2 regions of the Anaerosporomusa subterranea genome follow, and region 1 is predicted to be linked to the other one. Evidence: riboswitches for the same ligand, from Rfam matches in the RefSeq annotation. Region 1 holds a riboswitch; the other holds the start of a gene.

Region 1 (7,935 bases):
AGCTGAATGCCTGCTGCAAGGAGCGCGTAGGCACATTGATTATGATCTCGCCAATTTTCATGAAGTGTTCCTTTATCCTTAAATAATGCTATTATACTACATTGGCTGTAGAAAGCCAAAATCCTCTTCATCCATGTTTGAAGAATGTCGAAGTTAGTCATAAACTGGTTTGGGCTCCGCCATTAGCGGAGCCCAAACCAGCTATCGAATATGCATTTTTTCCGAATAGGGATGCAATATTTCTCTCAGCGAGCAGTCATCCAAACAACTTGAACCGGCGTATGGGCTAACATCCCATTCCTCTGCAGCCTCCATGGCCGGGCGTTTATAATAATGTTTAAATCTCTGTTTTCCTGGCGGTTTGAAACGCATGAACATAAAATCAACTCCTATTCCCTGATGGAGTAGCCAAGTGTCTGTAGCGTTTCTTCGATATATCCACTTTTAACCATGTTGGGGTCATATTCTACAGATACCTGCTTATTAGTCTGATCCACGTTTACATGGCTTACACCATCAAGATGAGATAGAGTATGCTCGATGCGGTCAACGCAATGTTCACCCATAAGACCGCCGATCCGGTACACAGAATTCGTGGTCTTGTCTCGTGTCTTCATTTCGTCTCACTACCCTCCCTTCTTATCGTGAATAGTGCCAACTGTTGTAGTATAGCCCGATTTTAATGTTTTCACCGCAAAACAAGGCTGCCTAATGAGTGCGGAAATAAAAGGACGGTACTACAAGCGTAGTATCGTCCTTTTGTGAAATCTTATGAGTATTACTTGATCCCTGCATCAGTGCGGAGCAGAGTTGCTTTATCTGTTCTCTCCCAAGGCAGGTCTACATCAACCCGACCAAAGTGGCCATACGCAGCAGTCTGACGGTAAATCGGACGTCTCAAATCAAGTGATTGGATGATTGCGGCAGGTCGCAGGTCAAAATGCTTTTGGACCAACTGAGAGATCAGCGCTTCGTCAACCTTGGCTGTGCCAAAAGTTTCCACTAATACGGAAACTGGCTTGGCAATGCCGATAGCATAGGCGAGCTGAATTTCACATTTATCAGCCAATCCAGCGGCTACTACATTTTTAGCAACATAGCGCGCCGCATACGCCGCCGAGCGATCAACCTTTGTAGGATCTTTTCCTGAAAAGGCACCGCCGCCATGACGAGCCATGCCACCATAGGTGTCAACAATGATCTTTCTGCCTGTAAGCCCAGAATCGCCTTGTGGTCCGCCAACAACAAAACGTCCGGTTGGATTAATATAGTATTTCGTATTTTCATCAAGTAAATGTGCCGGTACGATCGGTTTGATAACGTGTTCAATAATATCGTTGTTAATTTGTATCCCTTCCACGTCAGGACTATGCTGAGAAGATATGACAATGGTATCAACCCGGACTGGTTTGCCCTCTTCATATTCGACGGTGACTTGAGTTTTTCCATCAGGACGCAAATAATTCATCTTTCCGTTCTTGCGAACTTCAGATAAACGGTGCGCAAGCTTATGCGCTAGGGAAATGGGCAAAGGCATATATTCAGGCGTTTCATTTGTCGCAAAACCAAACATCATGCCTTGGTCGCCGGCGCCAATGGATTCAACTGTTTCGAGTTCGCCTTTTTTCGCTTCAAACGATTTGTTAACTCCTAAAGCAATATCAGCAGATTGTTCATCAATGGAAGTTATTACACCGCAGGTCTCACTGTCAAAACCATACTTGGCACGAGTGTATCCGATATCGCGAATCGTGTGTCGAACAATTTTGGGGATATCGACATAGCAGTTGGTGGTGATTTCACCGACAACATGGACTAAACCAGTGGTGATCAGCGTTTCGCATGCTACACGGGCATAAGGATCTTGCGCCAGTATGGCGTCAAGTACACTATCCGAGATTTGGTCGGCGATTTTGTCAGGATGTCCTTCAGTAACCGACTCTGAAGTAAAAAGTCTACGCATAGATATATACCTCCTAATTACTATCCTTTCACAGTAAAAAAAAACTCCCTCAAGAGAGGGTGTTATTCTCTCCCATCTTGCGGCTATTCCGCAGGACTTGGCACCGTTTTGAGAATGCTCAAATGGTTGCCGCGGTTTCATCGGGCCTGTCCCTCCACCAACTCTTGATGAGTAGTACTATGTAATTTTCACCATGATTATTCTACGGGATAAGGGCATAAAATGCAACAGGTTTTTAGCAAATATTTTATAAGAGTTGAGAAACTTTATTCAAAATTACTAGTGCAACCTCATCTTTCGACATCAGAGGTAAATCCTCTATATGTCCATCACGGAAAATCAACTTAGCAATATTCGTATCTGTGTTAAAGCCTGCGCCTGGTAATGTCACATCATTAGCCACAATCATGTCTAAATTTTTGCGAGTTAATTTTTCCTGAGCGTGTAGCAATAAATCTTGCGTCTCTGCTGCAAAACCAACTAAAACCTGCTTTTGTTTGTGTTGGCCAAGCTCAGAGAGAATGTCAGGATTTTTCTCTAACTCTAAAACCAAACTATCGCCGGTTTTTTTTATTTTATGCACTGCAGCCTGTTTGGGACGATAATCGGCGACAGCAGCTGCCTTGATCACGATGTTTGAGTCATCATATTCAGACAATACAGCATCCCGCATCGCTGCTGCTGTTTCGACATCAATCCGCCTAACTCCTTGCGGCGTAGGTAAGGAAACAGGGCCAGATATCAGAACAACATTAGCTCCCATTTTAGCTGCCGCTTTTGCAATCGCATAGCCCATTTTTCCGCTTGATCGGTTTCCAACAAAGCGTACCGGGTCAATTGGTTCTCGCGTTCCTCCTGCGGTGACGATTACCTTCTTATCTTTGAGTATTCCGCGAGAGGAAAGCACGGCCGCAATTTCATCTACAATTCGTCCAGGGGCTGCCAGTCGTCCAGGACCTTCGGTGCCGCAAGCCAACAAACCGGATTCGGGATCGACAAAATAATACCCGAGATTTGCGAGTTTGCTCAGGTTGTTTTGGACAATGGGGTTCTGATACATGTGTGTATTCATAGCGGGAGCCAAGAGAATCGGCGCTTGGGTGGCCATAACCGTAGTAGAAAGCATATCATCAGCAATTCCATTGGCAATCTTACCAATGATATTGGCCGTTGCTGGTGCGATGACCATGATATCTGCTAGAGTTGCCAGTGCAATATGAGCTACATGCCATTGCTTTGGCTCATCCCACATACTAACAGCAACCGGATTGCCGCTCATTTCACGAAATGTTAACGGAGTGACAAATTGGGCTGAGGCCTGTGTCATAATAACATGCACACTGGCGCCAGCCTTTCTTAACAAACTGACAATTTCAACAGCTTTATATGCGGCAATGCCGCCAGTCACGCCAATAACAACGTTTTTCCCTGCTAGCACTTGCGATCCTCCTATTTAATGCCGACTTTCGTTCGTTCAAAGGAAACATGATTTTGAATAATCTCTTCCAACGCTAACGTGACAGGTTTATTGGATTTGCTGTCGGCCGTTGTTGCTTCCCCGCTCATGATTTCGCGTGCTCGTTTAGCGGTTAGGACTACGAGTGTGTATTTGCTATCCACTTTGTTGACGAGCACATCTAATGAAGGATGGATCATAAGTCTGCCTCCTTAGGCGATATTTGCCTGCCGGCAATTTCGTGAACGATTTCCTTATTACGTGCAACAAGGCACTTTTCAGCTTCAACGATAGCGGCAATTTTCCTGACTGCCTCCGGCACTTCATCATTGACAACAACATATTGGTAATTGTAAATAAACGAGAGTTCCTGATATACGCAACTCAAACGCAAATCAATGAGGTCTTGCGTTTCAGTCCCCCGCTTATGTATCCGCGTTTCCAGTTCATTAATTGAAGGCGGAACAATAAAGACAAATACTCCTTGCGGAAATTTATCTTTAACCTGCATAGCACCTTGAATATCAATCTCGAGAATAACATCTAGGCCACTTTGTAGTTGTTCCTTAACATACTTTATGGGCGTGCCATAGAATCGCCCATAAACCTCGGCCCACTCCAGAAGTTCATCATTGGCAGCCATCGATTTGAAGTCTGCCTCGGAAACAAACCAGTAATTAACACCGTTTATTTCACCTGGGCGAGGCGACCGTGTTGTAGCTGAAACAGAATAGTGCAGGTTAGGATAGTTCTGCAGCAATTCTTTGCATATTGTCCCCTTCCCGGTCCCGGAAGGGCCGGAAAGTACGACTAATATTCCCTGCCGCGCCATCATATAGACTCCTTCTATCAGATATAATTTTACTGTTTATTCTGCAGCATCGTCGCTGACATCTTTGCTGACTAACCGATGGGCAACCGTCTCTGGTTGCACAGCCGAAAGAATGACATGATCACTATCAGCAATGATGACCGCGCGGGTTCTGCGTCCATAGGTTGCGTCGATCAGCATGCCCCGATCGCGTGCTTCTTGGATAATGCGCTTGATGGGAGCCGATTCCGGACTCACGATTGATATGATCCGATTGGCGGAGACGATATTGCCGAAACCGATGTTGATGAGTTTGATATCCATTAATAAAAACCTCCTACTCTTATTCGAACTGCAGCCTACATTACTCTATGTTTTGGATTTGTTCTCTGACCTTCTCCAGTTCACTTTTCATTTCAACAACAAGGTTTGCGACAGTAAAATCGTTTGCTTTAGAGGCAATCGTATTCGTCTCGCGATTGATTTCTTGCAAAAGAAAGTCCAGTTTTCGGCCAACCGATTCATCGGAATCAATGGTTCGATAGAACTGATCAAAATGACTGTTTAGACGGACTAACTCTTCTGTAAAATTGGTGCGTTCGGCGAAGCAAGCAACTTCCTGCAACACACGCGCCTCATCAGGTTGGTTCCCAAGCAACGAAAGCGTTTCACGCAGACGCACCAGAAGTCGTTCGTTATATTCCTCGATGATTTGGGGAGCACGCTCTTCGATAACTGCAGCATGTTTAGCGATAATGCCTAGACGATGTGATAGGTCTTTTTCGATATTTGCACCTTCCCTCGTGCGCATTTTGAGTAGATTATCGACTGCGCTATCAAGGGCGACCGATAGTTTGGGCCATAGCTGTTCGGCGTCTTCCACAACCTCTTCCGACTTGAGAACATCCGGATAGGAAGCGATTTGCCTAAGTGCGATATCTGCAGGTAAATCTAGAACATCGGCCAACTCTCTTAATGCTTTATAGTAAGCGATCGCCAATTCTTTGTCAACCCTTAAGGATCGTTTCTTCCCCCCGTACTCATCTAGTGTGATATAAACGTCGATACGCCCCCTGGCTAATGAATCTGCCACGCGGCGCCGAATTCGATCCTCGAGGGAGTTAAGATTTTTAGGCATACGGATAACAATTTCATTATAACGATGATTGACTGCTTTGATCTCCACAGTGAAGCGATGATGGTTGTCCATGAATTCGCCGCGGCCGAAGCCGGTCATACTTTTCAACACCGGAAACTCCTCTCTTCGCATAGCATTATTATATTCTAGAGTACTTTTTCAAGATCAAAGAAAAAAGATCGATTATGCTTGGTATCATCAGTTAGCAACAATAAAACGGGGCGATTTCGTAAGAGCGTTTTGTCAACAAAATATAAATAGAATTGGGCACTAGCCAGTATTTTTCCATTAACGTTGTATTGAGAATAAGTTGGAGGAGATATGTAGTATGCGGTAAGGGTTTGTTTATCTTGCACTAGCTTTGCATTTAGCTTTACCGGCGCAGAGGGGTCTTGCGAATGGATAGTGATACTAAAGACTAGATAACCATTATATTGGGCAAGCGCCTTCTCGCTATTTTCGAGAAGAATAGGTTGATTACTGAGAGCTTTCTCCCGAGCATTTGCAGCAACTAATATATATGGTGTGAAAATTTGAGCCTGCTCAGTGAATTCGCTCAGTCTTTGTGCTTTCTCTTCAAACGCCGTCCATGGCGTCATGAATGACGAATAGTTTTCAAATGCTAAGCGGCGACCATACTCTTGGGCATCACGAATGATAAACGTATTAACAGGAGACATCGCCAGTGTTTGGCTAGCGATTAGCAAAAGCAAAAAAACGCAAACCACAATTTTTTTCATAATGCCCCCCCGCGACAAATAATTCAATCAGTCGCTACAGAGTTTTCAATGGAAATATCGCCAACAAAAGATTCGACAGCAGGACCAGTCATTAACACGTGACCAGTGGCTTCTTCCCATTCAATTTGGAGATCACCGCCTTCAAGGTGAACGACGGCCTTACGATCAGTTTTGTTAGTCAAAACTCCTGCAACTAAAGAAGCGCTGGCGCCGGTTCCACAGGCCAAAGTCACTCCGGCGCCCCTTTCCCAAACCTTCATGATCATCTCAGATCGGTTAATAACCTGAATGAATTCTACATTTGTTTTTTCTGGGAATAGCGGATGAATTTCAATCTTCTTGCCGATATTCTGCCAGTCGAGTCCCTGGAATGAATCCACAAAAATAACGCAATGCGGAACGCCGGTTGACACGCAGGTCGCATTATAGGTTATATCGTTAATTGTAATGGGAACATTGATTGCCGTGGAGGCAGAATCGCCGCTGACAGGAATCTCACTTCGTTTAAGCTTAGGTTCACCAAGATTTACTTTAACTTCAGAGCCATCACCAACTAGGCGAGCATGGATTATACCGGCGAGAGTTTCAATTGTTAGTTCATTCTTCTTTGTCAAACCATTGGTGTGGACATAGCGGCTAAAGCAGCGGGTTGCGTTGCCGCACATTTGCGCTTCACTGCCGTCAGAGTTAAAAATTTGCATTCTAAAATCAGCTTGCGTCGACGGTAGCACAAGCACCAGACCGTCTGCGCCAATGCCGAAATGTCTGTCGCAGAGGGTTTCAGCTAGTTGTTGCAAATTGATCGGGGCTTTTTCAAAGCCGTTAACAAAGATAAAATCGTTGCCTAGTCCATGCCATTTTGAAAATTTCATCATTAGCCTCCATTTTTGCGAAAAGAATGATATAAAAATTTGGTTAGCGGATCTTGACGGCCACAGGCTTAACAGATCCCCGGGCCAGCCGAAGTATATGCTTTAGCAACGACAGAATAAATGTCCAGCCAGCGACTGTGAGAACAATCAACCAATCAAAAGCTGTCATCGGAACGGTTGCAAAAATATTGCTAAGAAACGGCACATAGATAACAGACAACTGCATAATTGTCGATGCTGCTACTGCCAACAACAAATAGGGATTTGTCAGCATGCCAAGTTCGAAAATTGTATAGTTCTCAGACCGGCAATCAAAAACATGAAATAATTGGCAGAATACCAAAGTGCAAAACGCCATTGTTCTTGCTAAAGCCAGGTCGTTGCGCAATAGATAAATGCCAGTAAAGACCAAGATTGTACTGAAGCCGATTTGCGCTCCGCGGCTGGCGATTTTACGGCTTAGTCCGCGTGAAAAGACGCTTTCTTTTGGATGACGTGGCGGACGGCGCATGCAGTTAGCCTCAGTTGGATCGACGCCAAGCGCTAAAGCGGGGAGGCCATCTGTCACAAGATTAACCCATAAGACTTGAACCGGTAATAACGGCAAAGGCAATCCCACTAGTGATGCGACAAACATGGTAAGAACTTCTCCTATATTACATGATAACAGATAACGGATAAATTTGCGAATGTTGTCGTAAATTCCTCGCCCTTCCTCTACTGCGGCTACAATGGTTGCGAAATTGTCATCAGCCAGGATCATGGAGGATGCCTCTTTGGTAACATCAGTTCCTGAAATCCCCATTGATATGCCAATATCGGCTTCCTTTACAGCTGGCGCATCATTGACACCGTCACCAGTCATTGCGACAATGTGTCCGTTTTGTTTGAGCGCCTTGACAATGCGAAGTTTATGTGCCGGAGAAACTCGTGCATAAACTGACACCTTGCTAGC
Region 2 (7,935 bases), on a different contig from region 1:
AGTCAGGTTCTTCACTTTTTTTGAATACAGTCCCATGGGGAAGATTACAGTCTTGGCAATGGAAACAAGTTCAAATTTGCGATCTTTAACAATGTTGTCAAGATACGGCTCATGTTGGAAACTGTTTACATCAATGTCGCCTTGGTTCAAAGCAACATTGGGCTGAATGTAATCATTAAATTCAACGACCTGAATCTTGAGGCCGTCTTTTTCGGCGATTTTCTTCACTACATCCATGATCTCGGCATGCGGACCTGCTGTGACGCCTACTTTGATCGAGCTGGCTTTCGACGCGTCTTGTTTGGCGCCGCCGCAACCCGCGAACACAGTGGCGGCAAATACGACAAGAAGTAATACGGAAAGTTTTTTCATTTTTAATAATCCTCCATTTTAACACAATCCCTTTGCGCTCGGTGAAAGTGATTGGCCGCGAAAACGCGAAAGACACGCAGCGCCTTTCGCGTTTTCGCGGCCCAAAAACCGTTCTTTCGTTCTCAAAGACCGTGGCAGCGTTTTTCTTATTTCCTAAACTTCTTGGCGAGTGCATCACCGCAGGATTGTACAATCTGAACCTGAGCAATCAAGATAATGACAGTGATGAGCATAACGTCGGCCCGGAAACGCTGATAGCCATAGCGGATGGCCAGATCGCCCAGTCCGCCGCCACCGATGGCGCCCGCCATGGCCGAATGACCGATTAGATTAATAATCGTGAGAGTAAGACCGAGAATAATTGCGGGCAGCGCTTCTGGGACTAGAACTTTGATGATAATCTGAGTCGGTGACGCGCCCATCGCCTGTGCTGCTTCAATTACTCCGCGATCAACTTCCTGCAGTGCGGACTCAATAATTCTCGCAACAAACGGTATAGCCGCTAAACTTAGTGGCACAATGGCGGCATTGGTGCCGATCGAGGTTCCGGCGAGCAACCGGGTTAAAGGAATAATCGCAACCATTAGGATGATGAATGGAGTGGAACGGGCGGCGTTAGCGATTGCGCCTAATGTTCGGTTGAGTGCGATATTTTCCAGGATATGGCCGCGGGCAGTTGTCACTAAGATTATTCCCAGCGGCAGGCCAACCAAGGTAGCGATGAAGGATGAGACGCCAACCATATATATCGTTTCAAGCAGTGATTCAGCTAATAGCAAGAGCATCTCGTTTGACATAGCCAATCACCTCCACTCCTAATTCTCTTGCTTCTAAATAGTTTAGAGCGCTTTGCATTGAGGTTGTGTCACCAGTTACTTCAATGATTAATGTTCCAAACGGTATGTTCTGAATGTGGTCAATGTTGCCAAACAAAATACTGACATCGACGTTGCAGTGGCGAATCAGGGAGGCGATGATCGGCTCTTTCGCGGCCTTTCCCAGAAACGATACGCGAACGATTAAGTGACTGTCTGTCAAGGGAACCGGCGAGAAGGCCGTATCTTTGAAAATATCCGGTAAATCATAGTTGATAATCGTCCGGATGAATTCGCGGGTAGTGGTAGTCTCTGGCTTGGCGAACAAATCGATGACAGGCCCTTGTTCGATGATTACACCGTTCTCGATCACAGCAACCCGGTCGCAAATTTGTTTAATGACTTGCATTTCGTGGGTAATCAAGACAATGGTTAATCCAAGCCTTTTATTGATATCTTTTAGCAATTCCAGGATCGACTGTGTGGTCTGAGGATCAAGCGCAGAGGTGGCTTCATCGCATAACAGCACCTTTGGCCGGCTTGCCAGCGCTCTGGCGATGCCGACACGCTGCTTTTGACCGCCACTTAGTTGGGAAGGATATTGATTGCGTTTGTCGCTAAGTCCGACCAGATCTAACAAAGGTAAAACCGCGTCTTCAATCTTTTTCTTATCCCAGCCGACTAATTCCAGCGGAAAAGCGATATTGTCATACACCGTACGTGAAGACAATAGATTGAAGTGCTGAAAAATCATGCCAATTTTCTTACGGGCATCCCGCAAATCTCTTTCAGACATGGATGAAAGTTCCTGACCATCCACGACGACTGTACCAACAGTCGGCTTTTCCAGCATATTAATGCAACGGATGAGCGTACTTTTACCAGCGCCGCTTTTGCCGATGACGCCGAATATTTCTCCGCTGTTTACCTGGATGCTGACCCCTTTAAGCGCGTGAACCGGCCCCGACGATCCCGGATAAGTTTTTACAATGCCACTTAGGTTAATCATAGGCTGTTCTCCTTTCTACAAAAAACAAAAACCTCTTCACTGAGTGAAGAGGTACGCAGACATACCGTCTCCCCTCATCTCTCAGGATTACTCCTGTTGGAATTGGCACCGTTTCGCAAAAGCGATGGTTGCCGCAGCGTCATCGGGCCAGTCCCTCAGCTAACTCATGATGAATGGGTAATGTGTGAAGTTGATGAAATATATATTAGCACACTGAATATATGGAGTCAATACTTTTTTATAATGTCCAGAAACTATAACCGTAGAAGTCGTTAGCGCGAAGCCCGCGAAGGGCGCAAGCGCCGCAAAGCGGAATAATAACTATCTTTGCGCCGCTAGCGATCTTAGTGCACGCTTTAACCGCTAAATCGTTTCGCCCATATCCCAAAGACGCCACAGCGGTTCTCTTATTCTGTTATATTTTCTCTTTGTAAAGAATAAAAGAAGTAAAGCAGGGAAATGGTTATGATTGGCGAATTAGCGTTATATGTGTAGACAAAGGAGGATTCTGTCATGACGGTAAACCCAAAGCTGAAAGATGAACTGACCGATCAGTTGGTAAAGGCGATCTTGCTGTTGCGTACAGAAGAAGAGTGTTACCAATTTTTCGAAGACGTTTGTACCATTGGTGAAATTAAGGCTCTAGCGCAGCGACTTGAGGTGGCGGGTATGTTAAAACGGCGTCACACCTATGAAGAAATTGTCGAACGAACAGGTGCAAGCACAGCGACAATTAGTCGTGTTAAACGCTGTTTGTACTATGGCGCTGACGGATATAATATCGTGCTAACGCGTCTGGAGGAACAACTCGCGCAAGGAGGAGACAATGAAACCAAATGAGCCGGCAATCAAGATTCCCTATGGCACTAAGGACTTTTTGCCCGCTGAGGCCAGAGGTAAACGCGTGTTGGAGGAAAAGTTGGCAACCCAGTTCGGTTCTTGGGGTTATGAGGAAGTAGTTACTCCAACAATGGAATATCTCCAGACCTTAACAACCGGAACGGGCTTAGACCTGTCTGAGCAAATGTTTGTCCTTTTTGATCGTAGCAATCGAATACTGGCGCTACGACCGGAAATGACCATACCAATTGCCAGATTGGCTGCGACTCGGCTGCGGGAAAAGCCGTTGCCGTTGCGGCTGTTTTATCTGACAAACGTATTTCGCCATGAAGAAGCGCAAGCCGGCAGGCAATGCGAGTTTCACCAGGCTGGAGTGGAGTTGATGGGAGCATCTGAGCCTTCTGCTGACGCTGAAGTCATCGGCTTGGCTATTTCTGCCGCTCTTGCAGCCGGGTTGCGCGATTTCCGCATTTGCCTGGGACAGGTGGATTTTATCAACGGTATCATGGCTGATGGTGGCTTGAGTGAGCAAGAACGCCAAGAAATTAAACAATGTCTGGTGAAAAGGGATTTAGTGGGACTCGAGCGCACTACGAAGCTGAGTGGACTGACTAATGAAAAGCAAGCGGCAATTTGTCAGATACCACTTTTGAGTGGTGGACGGGAAGCACTGAGCGCGGCTAGAGACCTTGTGACTAACTTTGCGAGCCGAGCCGCTCTCGACAATTTGGAAGCTATTTTCGAATTGCTGCACGCGTATGGTTTGCAGCAATATGTTTCGTTCGACTTAGGCATTATTCGTGACTTCGATTACTACACCGGCATGGTGTTTGAAGGATATACTCCCGGACTAGGGTTCCCCTTCTGCGGCGGCGGACGCTATGATCGCATGCTGGCTTCGTTTGGTCTGGAGTGTCCGGCCACAGGCTTTGCAATGGGCATTGAGCGGTTATTGCTGGCGCTTAACCGGCAAGGTCTCAATCAGCAAGAGGGCATGCGCGACGTTTATGTAAGTTGGCAAGAGGGAAAACTACTTGAGGCAATCGCAGCAACTAGGCGACTACGCGAAGATGGCGCAGTTGTTGAACTCTCACCGATCGCTGAATTAAGAGCAAAGGCAGAACAGAATCAACGTCAACGCGGTTTTCGGGAATTGCTGTATATAGGTGAGTAAATGCGACGCGTTAAACAAGTGTTATCAGCGATACGGGCTGAAGTTACACCGCAAGATGCGGCTTTTGTCGCCAAGCATCTCACTCAGTCAGAACTTGAGCTGTTTAGGCAGATGAGCCTTCCAGATCAACGGCATTGTCTTAATGTGGCAAACACTGTAGCAGAGCTGGCTGGTGGACTGCGCGAAGTTAACCAGCCGGTTTTGATCAAAGCAGCTCTGTTACATGATGTTGGGCGCAGGCGAGGCGATGTCAGCACCAGCGATAAGATCATGGCTGTTATCAGCAGGGCTGTGTTCGGTAGCGGATTTGCTCAAAAGTGGGGCAAACAGGGACGAGGCGGTGCTTGGGAAAACTTACGCCATGCGTTCTATGTAAGTGCGAACCATCCAGAAATTGGCGCCAAACTGCTGCGACAAGCCGGAACCGAAGAACAGGTCATCAATTTAGTCCGCTATCATCATCACCCTGCCGGCATGGCCGATTCAAAGGAACTTAGCCTGCTGCGCCAAGCAGATGATTTGAATTAATAGAGGCTGTTGCAAAACGCCCATCTGCGTTGTTGCTCCTGCGGTTACTTGCTTGCGTACCCGTATCGTACGCGGCGCGGCGTAATCCTCGTCGCGCCTAGCATCTGAACATTTTGTAACAGCCTCTACCCTGAAATAGCAAAAACCCGGCTTCGGCCGGGTTTTTTGTTATTTAATATCCCTTGGACTTGTCGATAATATTAAACATCTCTCCGCCGTTTGCATAGCGGGCAAGATTATCGGCGAAGGTCTTGATCGCCCTATCTAAATAATATGGCGAACTGGCGGCAACATGGGGAGAAATGATGACATTTGGCATATCCCATAAGGGACTGTCCTCAGGCAACGGTTCCTGGTCAAAGACATCAAGGCCAGCGCCGCGAATTAATCCCTCTTGAAGTGCCTGAACCAAGTCTGATTGACGAATGACATCGCCGCGGGCGATATTGATCAGATAGGCAGACCGCTTCATGGCGGTGAAGTGCTCTAAACGCAATAACTCCCTCGTCTCTTCCGTTAGCGGCAGAGAAACAACAACAAAGTCGCAAAAGGAGAGCATTTCCAGCAGTTTATCAGGAGCATACATTTTATCAACAAAAATCTCTTGGGAAGCTCTGCGCTTTGTCGCTAATACTTGCATGCCCAGTCCCTTGGACTTTTTGGCAATTTCACGGCCAATACTGCCTAAGCCGATAATGCCAATGGTTTTTTCATGAATTTCATCAGGTAAAGTTCGCTTCCACTTTTTATCGATTTGCTGCCTAATCAATACATGTAGGCAACGGCTGAACGCAAGGATGAGTGATAAGACATGCTCAGATACCGGGATGCCATGTATACCGCGCGAATTGGTTAAAACTACATTGCTATTTTGCATTTCGGGGAAAACTAGATTCTCCACTCCTGCAGTTAAGGCATGAACCCACTTTAATTTCGGCGCTTGCGAAAACAGCGGACGAATATCAGTCATCCCCATGGCAACGATTACGTCGGTATTCTCTATATACTCTCGAGCACTTTCCAAATCACTAACGGTGATTCGAGCTTGTGGAACCAAATTCGTGATGGTAGTGATGTGGCGATCACTCAGGGGATTGAGGATCAGCACATTAAGTGTGGGTGTCATAACGATAAGCCCCCTTCAAGCTTCACTATTTTAAGTATACTTCTACAAAAAATTGAAAAGTCCTACATTTCCTGATTAGGCAAATGAAGATTAGAAAATTGTTGACTCTAAGAATATCCCATGATACCATGTTATCATATTAATAATTTAACGTAATAAAGAATACGGAGGAATATAATGACCTCAGTTGATATGAATTATTTGACAATAGCTTTGCCAAAAGGCAAGTTATTCAAACCAGCAACCGATATGTTGGCTCAATTAGGCTACAGCGCAGAAGATTTGAGCGAAAACTCGCGAAAACTGGTTATTACAAACGAAGATGCTAAACTCCGCTTTATCATCACCAAAACGTCAGATTTGCCTACATATGTTGAATATGGCGCTGCTGACATCGGTGTTATCGGTAAAGACGTACTCGTCGAAGACAAGCGTGACGTGTACGAACTGATCGACCTGGGATTTGGCTTTTGCCGGATGGTAGTCGCAGTGCCTAGACATCTGCAGCGAGAAAAGTTGAGTGATTATGCGCACATGCGGGTGGCCACCAAATATCCTGTCATCGCCGAACAGTTTTTTCGGGATAAGGGAGTTCAAGTAGAATTTATCAAACTAAACGGTTCAATTGAGCTGGCGCCGATGGTAGGCCTGTCTGAATTAATTGTTGATCTGGTGGAAACAGGCCGCACGCTAAAAGAAAATAATCTGGTTGAGATCGCCTCTGTGCTGCCAACGACTGCTCGCCTGATTGCGAATCGGGTAAGTTTTAAGATGAAATTTGAGCGGATTCATCAATTGACTGCTGGTTTGAAACAACAGATGGAAGGAAGGGTTGTCAAGTGAGAACTGTTGTAGCGGCAGACATTAGCCGTCAAGAAATAGAGCGCTTATTGATTAAACCGGCGTTCGACTCAGTAGTGCTGAATGCGTCGGCGAGACGGCGCGTGTTTGAGATGTTTGGGCGAGATATGACTGCCCAAGAGGTGGTTAATCAAATCGTAGCTGACGTGCGTACCGTTGGCGATAAAGCCGTTTTTGATTATACAGCCGCCCTTGATGGCGCCGTTATTAACACGGATAACATAGAGGTCAGCGAGGAGGAGTTTTCTGCCGCGTTTGCCTCTGTTGAGCCAGAGCTGCTGGCTGCGCTGCGACGCGCAGTCGCCAATGTCAGACGCTATCATCAGGAGCAGAAACCCAAATCCTTTTTGACCTACCGGGAGCATGGGGCAATGCTTGGGCAGACATGTCTGCCGCTTGATCGGGTAGGTATCTATGTACCTGGCGGCAAGGCTTCCTATCCCTCATCAGTGATAATGAACGCCGTACCGGCTACGGTCGCCGGTGTCAAAGAAATTATCATGGCAGTACCGCCGGCAAAGGATGGTTCGGTTAATCCACTTGTGCTAATCGCAGCGCGTGAGGCTGGGGTTACGCGAGTTTTTCGCATGGGCGGCGCCCAGGCTATCGCTGCTTTGGCCTTTGGCACGGCGACAATTCCTAAGGTGGATAAAATCACTGGTCCTGGTAATCTGTTTGTAACGTTAGCTAAAAAGGCAGTTTACGGTTATTGTGATATTGATATGTTGGCCGGCCCCAGCGAGATTTTGATCATTGCCGACGCTAGCGCCAATCCGCGTTATATCGCGGCAGATATGCTTAGCCAAGCCGAACATGATGAATTAGCCGCCGCAATCTTGATTACCGATAGCGCAACACTGGCGGCCGCGGTGAAGATCAAATTAGCAAAGCAGCTGACAGACTTGCCTAAACGAGAGATTGCGTCAGCTTCGCTCGAAAAGCAGGGGTTGATCCTTATTGCGTCCAACCTAGACGATGCCGTAGAATATGCTAATATTGCCGCTCCTGAGCATTTAGAAATCCTGACCGCGGAACCGTTTTTACTGTTACCCCAGATCAGACATGCGGGAGCAGTTTTCCTGGGTCCCTGGTCGCCGGAACCGGTCGGTGACTACTACGCCGGGCCGAACCATGTACTGCCAACCGGCGGTACGGCCCGCTTTTATTCTGTTTTGAATGTCGAAACCTTTATGAAACGCAGCAGCATTAT

The links. A riboswitch is a leader RNA that binds a small molecule or an ion and turns the genes downstream of it on or off. The one in region 1 is predicted to bind S-adenosylmethionine.
Region 2: it holds a riboswitch for S-adenosylmethionine, as region 1 does, so the genes downstream of both, AXX12_RS15615 (methionine ABC transporter ATP-binding protein) here and metK (methionine adenosyltransferase) in region 1, are expected to answer to the same signal.

The regions. Positions count from the first base shown of each region.
Region 1 covers NZ_LSGP01000013.1:340,262-348,196, forward strand. Annotated here, with positions in the region: gene priA (primosomal protein N') at 1-61, opposite strand, end outside; gene AXX12_RS19195 (hypothetical protein) at 202-378, opposite strand; gene AXX12_RS05230 (heavy-metal-associated domain-containing protein) at 390-617, opposite strand; gene metK (methionine adenosyltransferase) at 779-1,963, opposite strand; SAM riboswitch class I at 2,033-2,137, opposite strand; gene coaBC (bifunctional phosphopantothenoylcysteine decarboxylase/phosphopantothenate--cysteine ligase CoaBC) at 2,211-3,401, opposite strand; gene rpoZ (DNA-directed RNA polymerase subunit omega) at 3,413-3,619, opposite strand; gene gmk (guanylate kinase) at 3,616-4,251, opposite strand; gene remA (extracellular matrix/biofilm regulator RemA) at 4,288-4,554, opposite strand; gene AXX12_RS05260 (YicC/YloC family endoribonuclease) at 4,595-5,479, opposite strand; gene AXX12_RS05265 (hypothetical protein) at 5,515-6,108, opposite strand; gene dapF (diaminopimelate epimerase) at 6,132-6,980, opposite strand; gene AXX12_RS05275 (calcium-transporting P-type ATPase, PMR1-type) at 7,024-7,935, opposite strand, start outside.
Region 2 covers NZ_LSGP01000025.1:133,824-141,758, reverse strand. Annotated here, with positions in the region: gene AXX12_RS15625 (MetQ/NlpA family ABC transporter substrate-binding protein) at 1-372, opposite strand, end outside; gene AXX12_RS15620 (methionine ABC transporter permease) at 519-1,169, opposite strand; gene AXX12_RS15615 (methionine ABC transporter ATP-binding protein) at 1,138-2,196, opposite strand; SAM riboswitch class I at 2,268-2,372, opposite strand; gene AXX12_RS15610 (YerC/YecD family TrpR-related protein) at 2,710-3,036, shown strand; gene hisZ (ATP phosphoribosyltransferase regulatory subunit) at 3,023-4,210, shown strand; gene AXX12_RS15600 (HD domain-containing protein) at 4,211-4,738, shown strand; gene AXX12_RS15595 (D-2-hydroxyacid dehydrogenase) at 4,911-5,864, opposite strand; gene hisG (ATP phosphoribosyltransferase) at 6,042-6,707, shown strand; gene hisD (histidinol dehydrogenase) at 6,704-7,935, shown strand, end outside.